2 regions of the Nocardia iowensis genome follow, and region 2 is predicted to be linked to the other one. Evidence: riboswitches for the same ligand, from Rfam matches in the RefSeq annotation. Region 2 holds a riboswitch; the other holds the start of a gene.

Region 1 (3,202 bases), 2.9 Mb from region 2:
CGACCTCGGCGCGGTAGCGCTCGGGTTGGTCGTCGTGCACGAGATGTGCTGCGCCCGAGACGAGTACGTGCTCGGCGTCGGGATGCGTTTCGGCCATCCGGCGCATCTGACCGGGCGGGGTGATGGTGTGTTCACCTTCGAGCAGCAGCGCGGGTACCCGGACGGCATGCCACTGTGGCCAGAAGTCGCGACTCCCCCACTCCTCCGAGATGTCGCGGAACGTCGCGACCGAGCCGTGTAGCCGGTAACCATCCGGACCGTGCTCGAACGAGTTGAGGAAGTACCGACCGGCGACCGGACCGAAAAAGTCGAGCACGGCGTCCGCGTCCGGAAACGGTTGCGGCCACGCCTCGATCATCGCCGCCCAGTTCGCCGCCGTGCGGCCGGTGAAATCCGGGGCGATGTCCTCGACCACCAGCGCGCGCACCCGATCGGGATGGGTCGCGGCGAACACCCAGCCGTGCAGCGCGCCCATCGAATGCCCGATCACCACCATGGGTTCGGTGATGCCCGCGGTCGCGGCGGCCAGGTCGGCAACAAATGCCTCGGTGGTCAACTCGTCCGGCGCCGGTCTGCCGTGCCCGGCGGCGTCGAACGTGTAGATGTGGCCGTACCCACGCAGCCAGGCCAGCTGATCGTGCCAGGTCCGGGCACTGCCCATCAGTCCGTGCAGCAGCAGGATCGGCACTCCCGCTCCGCCTTCGTCGTGCAACACCGTGTTGATTGTGCCGCGCCGCCGCGCGCCGTGTTCGCGGCCCCCTCGATCTCGCACGGTGCTCGACGGCCTCGCGCTCCGCGGTCGCCCGAGCGCCGTATTGTCGAGCCCATGGCTGTTGTGAAGATCAACGCGATCGAGGTTCCCGAGGGCGCTGGCCCCGAATTGGAAAAGCGGTTCGCCCACAGTGCGCACGCTGTCGAGGGTTCGCCGGGGTTCCTCGGCTTCCAGTTGCTCCGGCCGGTCGCCGGTGAGAAGCGGTACTTCGTTGTCACCCAGTGGGATTCGGAAGAAGCGTTCGCCGCGTGGCGGGACGGGCCCGCGCGCGAGGCACACGCGGGTGAGCGGCAGAAGCCGGTCTCGACGGGCGCGTCGCTGCTGGAATTCGAGGTCGTCCTCGACGTGACCGCGAAGTCTGCGGACTGACGAAACCGACGCCAGCCAGGAAGTTCATCCGCGTCGGCGACTCGCCCGACGCCGGGACGCGATACCCGCTGGTCATGTTGACGGCAGGTGCCTCCAGGTGTCACAGTTCGAAGGACAAAACGCGAGGGTGATGCGGTAATCCGGTGTGATTCCGGAGCGGTCGCGCCACTGTGTTCCATGCATCGAGTTCGTGGGTGCCGGACAGCCAGACACCGGCACCTTCGCGCCCACCATTCGACGGGGACGCGCATCCCCTCAGGAGGACTCGCATGGCTATCGCGCATTCGCCGAGCCGGGCAACCGATTCACTCGCCACTGTGCTGGTCACGGTAGGTGTCGTTCTTCTCGCACTGCTCACGCTGTACCTGGTCGGCTTCGATCAGGGCGCCATCTCGCGCAGCGGGATGTACATGCACGAGCTGATGCACGACGGACGCCACCTGCTGGGGCTCCCGTGCCACTGATCGGTTCACTGAAAACCCTCCTACTCCGCGGACTCCTGGCAGGCCTCATAGCGGGTCTGCTCGCCGCGACAGTCGGCTACTTCATCGGCGAACCGAAGGTCGATGCCGCCATCGCCATCGAGGAAGCCGGTTCCGCTCCCGCGGATCATCCGCACGGCGCGGAACCGGAGGCGACAGGCGGACATTCGCACGGCGACGAGGAAGAACCACTGGTCAGCAGGACCGGCCAGAAGGCGGGCCAGTTCCTCGCGCTCGGTCTCGCTGGCCTTGCGCTCGGCGCGATCTACGCCTCAATCGCGCACTTCGCGCGGCGCTACACCACGCTGTCCGGGCCGAAGCTCGCGCTGGCCCTCGGAATCGGCGGCTGGGCGGCGATCGTCGCGGTGCCGTTCTTCAAATATCCAGCTAACCCGCCCGCGGTCGGTGATCCGGACACGATCAATGAACGCACCCTGCTGTGGGTCGCGGCGGTGCTGCTCGGCCTCGCGGCCGTCGGTGCGGGCGTGTACGTCTACAAGCTGTTGCGCGCTCAGCTGAGCATGCTGCGACTGATCGCCGGGATCGCCGCGTTCGTCCTCGTCACCACGGTGGGCTACATCCTGTTGCCCGGCGTGAACGAGGTGAAGGCGGACTTCCCCGCCAGTCTGCTGTGGGAGTTCCGGGTGTCGTCGCTGGCCGAGACCGCGACGCTGTGGGCCTGCCTGGCCCTCGGCTTCGCCGCGCTCACCGAATTCGCCACGCGCACTGATACTCCGGTACGAGAGTCGATCGCTACCGCGGGCTGATCCGCGTCCGGAAGACGAAGGGCAGTGTCGGTGGCATGACCGACACTGCCTTTTCCGTCTGGCCCGCACCGCTTCGTTCCGGCGCTGCGCGTACGCCGCCGCGCGCCGTCCACGTCGCCTTCGTCGGCCTCGTCGTCGCGCTGCTCGCCGGGGTCGGCGAGGCAATCGTGCGGGCGGCCGCGATGCTGGAACGCGCGGAGGCCGACATCGCCGGGCTGAGCACCGGGCTCGCCATGCGGCTCGGCATCTACCTGGTTGTGCTCTTCGTCGCCATCCGGATGACGCACGGCGCGCGCTGGGCCCGCATCCTGCTCACCTTCGGCATCGGCGTGCTCGGCCTGCTGTCTCTGATCATCGAACCGTTGGCGGCACTGCTGTCCGCCGACAAGTTCGGCGACCTCTTCACCGGCCTCACCGCCGAATCCGCGGTGATCGGACTGTTCCGGACGATCCACATCGTCGCGGTGCTGATCGCCATCCCGGCGATGTACCACCCCGCTGCCCGCCGCTACTTTCGCCAGCGGTAATGCCCGGCCCCTCGCGCGCTGAACGAGAGACCGGGCATCAAAGATCCAGCCGAGAACTGGACGGTTCCGGCGCTACGCGAGAGCCGCGTCGAGGGTGATCTGGTCGACTCCGGCGAGGGCCTTGCTGACCGGGCAGCCCGCCTTGGCGGCCTCGGCCGCGGCGGCGAAGGCGTCGGCGTCGACGCCGGGGACCCGGCCGCGCACGGTCAGCTTGATGTCGGTGATCCGGAAGCCGCCCGCCGGGTCGGGGCCGAGGGTCACGTCGGCGGTGACGTCCAGGCTCTC
Region 2 (3,202 bases):
CGCACGCAGCGGGTGCCGTAGGACTGCACCCAGCCCTGCTCGGTGGCGGCGAAGCCGTCGAGCTGTTCGGCGAAGTACTGCACCATGTCGTTGCGCTCCGGCTCGCCGTGCACGAGCACGTCCAGGCCCAGCTCCTCCTGCAGCGCAATGACATCGGCGACTTCCGCGCGCATCCGGAGGACGTACTCGGCCTGATCGATCTCGCCCTTGCGCAGTGCCGCCCTGGCCAACCGGATCGCCGAGGTCTGCGGATACGAGCCGATGGTCGTGGTCGGCAGCGGCGGCAAGTGCAACCGATCCTGTTGCAGCACCCGGCGTTGCTCGGCGGGTGCGCGCCGGATCGCGTCCGGGCCGAGCGTGGCCAGCCTGGCTCGCACCTGCGCATCATTGAGTCGAGGATCGGCCTGCCGTGCCGTCAAGGCGGCACGCGCCTCGGCCAATTCGGCGCTGATCGCCTCTGGTCCCGCGGTCAGTCCGGTCGCCAGCAGCCGCACCTCGGCCACCTTCTCGGTGCCGAACGCCAGCCACGATCGCAGCCGCTCGTCCAGCCCGGTCTCCGCCGCCAGTGTGTACGGCACATGCAGCAGCGAGCAGGAGGTCGAAACCGCCACCGACGCGGCGCAACCCAGCAGCGTGCCCAGCGTGGACAGCACGCGATCGAGATCGGCGCGCCACACATTGCGTCCGTCGACCACGCCGGCCACCAGCAGCTTGCCCGCCAGCGCCGGTACGGCGGCGACGTCGGAAACGCCGGTGCCGGAGGTGAAGTCGAGCGCGACGCCCTCGACGTCGGTGCTCGCCAGCGCGGTGAGCGCGGCATCGGGATGGCCGAAGTAGGTCGCGACCAGGATCGCGGGTCGCTCCGCTGTGGCGGACAGCTCGGTGTAAGTGCTTCGTACCAGGTCGATTTCGGTATCGGTGAGATCGGTGACCAGCACCGGCTCATCGATCTGCACCCAGTCGATCCCGGCCTCGGCCAGTAGCCGGAGCAGCTCGCGATACAACGGCACCAGCTCGGCGAGCCGGTCCAGCGCCGCACCCCCGGTGGCCTTGGCGAGTTTCAGGAAGGTGATCGGACCGACCACCACCGGTCGGGCGGGCACGCCGAGCGCGAGCGCCTCGCGCACTTCGTGCAGCAACTTCTCCGGATTCAGCGAGAACTCGGTGTCCGCGCCGATTTCCGGCACCAGGTAGTGATAGTTGGTGTCGAACCACTTGGTCATCTCCAGTGGTTCCACGGTGTCGGTGCCGCGTGCGGCGGCGAAGTACCGGTCCAGGGGATCGGCGATCCCGGCCACCCGCTGCGGCAGCGCGCCGAGCAGCAGGGCCGTGTCGAGCACCTGGTCGTAGTACGAGAAGGTGCCAACGGGTATCGAATCCAGGCCCGCCGCTTGCAGTTCGGCGAATTGGGCGTGCCGCAGGTCGCGCGCCACGGCGTGTAGCTGTTCGGCGACGATCTTGCCTGCCCAGTAGGCCTCGGTGGCGCGCTTGAGCTCGCGCCGCGGTCCGACTCTAGGTAGCCCGAGAACCGTTGCGGTGAACGGTGTCTGATGTACAACAGTCACGATGTCTCTCCAGTGCTGGGGGTCGTGAGCCATCGCCTTACGGGCTTTCGCGGGCTACCGGATGAGACGTCGGAGAATCCCGCCAAGGGAGCCCCGACATATCAGCACTGGTAGAACCGCGCGCCCAGATCCACGAGGCGGTGGCCGCCGGATACGGCGTATCCGACACGGCTGGCAGGTCTTCGGACTCACAGGCACCGGCCTTGTCGGCCTGCTCCGGCACGGGCCGGAGCTTTCCTACTGGCCGTCGCTTCCCGGGTGTTGCGCCCAGTGCGTGTGACGGCGGTCGTTCCTGCTCACCGCTGCGGGACAGTCCCGGATTCCCACCGGGTTCCCTCTCGTTCGCCCGCCCTTTCGGGGCCGACGAACTCGACTCCGCTGCGCGACGACGGGGCTCCATCTCGTACGCGCACCGGTGAACCAGCTGCACCTACGAGCATAGGACGCCGGGCGCCGGACCGGTGCGACCGGGCGGGCGTGCCGTTGGCTGCCATCATTTTTCGATCAGGGACTGATCATGCGTCCAGGTCTGTGAGGAAGCCCACGGAAGTGGGGTGTTCCCCAAGTTTCTCAGTTTCGCTTAAGGTTGTGCCCTCGGGGGAGGGCTCCCGCGTGGGGATCGATTGCAGGAGAGCTTGTGGTAACTGAACGGTCGGTCTCGATCGTCATTCCAACGTACATCGGGACGGCCGAAGGCCGGGATCTGCTCGATGTGCAACTAGACGCGTTGACGCGTCAAGATTATTCGGGTGAATTCGATGTCGTCATTGCCGACAACGGTTCTCCCACCGAGGTCAAAAGCCATATCGAGAATCATCCGCTGCGAGATCGCCTGACGCTCCGTTATGTCGATGCGTCCGGGACGTCCGGTGCCGCGTTCGCGCGAAACGTCGGTGCGGACAACGCGACGGGTGAGATCCTGCTGTTCTGCGATCACGACGACCGTGTGTACCCGAATTGGGTCAGCCGCATGGTCGCGTTCCTCGACGAGGGCTACGACCTGACTTGCTCTGCCGTCGAAGGTGATTCGCTCAACACCGACAATCCGCGACACGTCGCGAACATCCCCGCTCCGGACAAATTCCAACCGGCGGGCGTTTACGCACCTGTGATCGTCGGGACGAGCATGGCGTGCCGCGCGGAGGTATATCGGAAGCTCGGCGGGCAGGACGTCAGCTACGCCGCCAACGAAGACCTCGAATTCGGCTGGCGCGCCCACCGCGAGGGATATCGTCTCGGGTATCTGGCCGAGGCACTCGTCGCCTACCGATACCGCCAGGGTTTCCGCCCCGGCTATCGGCAGGGCCGCAGCCGTGGTATCGGCTTGGCGCGACTGAATGCCGAATTCCCGAACAATGGTTTGCCGGAAATTCATCTGCCCGAGGTTTTGCTGCGCATGATTCGCCTGCCATTCGCGCGTGGATTGGTCGGCGAGGAACGCGGCCTGATGATTGGTCTCGCCGTCGGCCAGTTCCGCGGCGGGCTCAGGCATCGCACGCTGCACTGGGTGTAAGAGGTCCCTGCGCCTTCGCCCCGGCCGTGCGTCACGCACGGCCGGGGCTGCCCGTTATGCGCACCTCCGCCGCCGCGACGCCGCCCCGCCGCATGTGACGTGCCGGTGAACGCATCTTCGCAAC

Evidence for each region. A riboswitch is a leader RNA that binds a small molecule or an ion and turns the genes downstream of it on or off. The one in region 2 is predicted to bind cobalamin.
Region 1: another riboswitch for cobalamin. It lies ahead of KV110_RS02800 (CbtB domain-containing protein); the one in region 2 lies ahead of metE (5-methyltetrahydropteroyltriglutamate--homocysteine S-methyltransferase).

The regions. Positions count from the first base shown of each region.
Region 1 covers NZ_CP078145.1:588,539-591,740, reverse strand. Annotated here, with positions in the region: gene KV110_RS02810 (alpha/beta fold hydrolase) at 1-715, opposite strand, end outside; gene KV110_RS02805 (antibiotic biosynthesis monooxygenase family protein) at 827-1,141, shown strand; cobalamin riboswitch at 1,212-1,376, shown strand; gene KV110_RS02800 (CbtB domain-containing protein) at 1,411-1,605, shown strand; gene KV110_RS02795 (CbtA family protein) at 1,596-2,390, shown strand; gene KV110_RS02790 (hypothetical protein) at 2,426-2,917, shown strand; gene KV110_RS02785 (OsmC family peroxiredoxin) at 2,990-3,202, opposite strand, start outside.
Region 2 covers NZ_CP078145.1:6,594,968-6,598,169, reverse strand. Annotated here, with positions in the region: gene metE (5-methyltetrahydropteroyltriglutamate--homocysteine S-methyltransferase) at 1-1,598, opposite strand, end outside; cobalamin riboswitch at 1,722-1,945, opposite strand; gene KV110_RS30450 (glycosyltransferase family 2 protein) at 2,203-3,078, shown strand.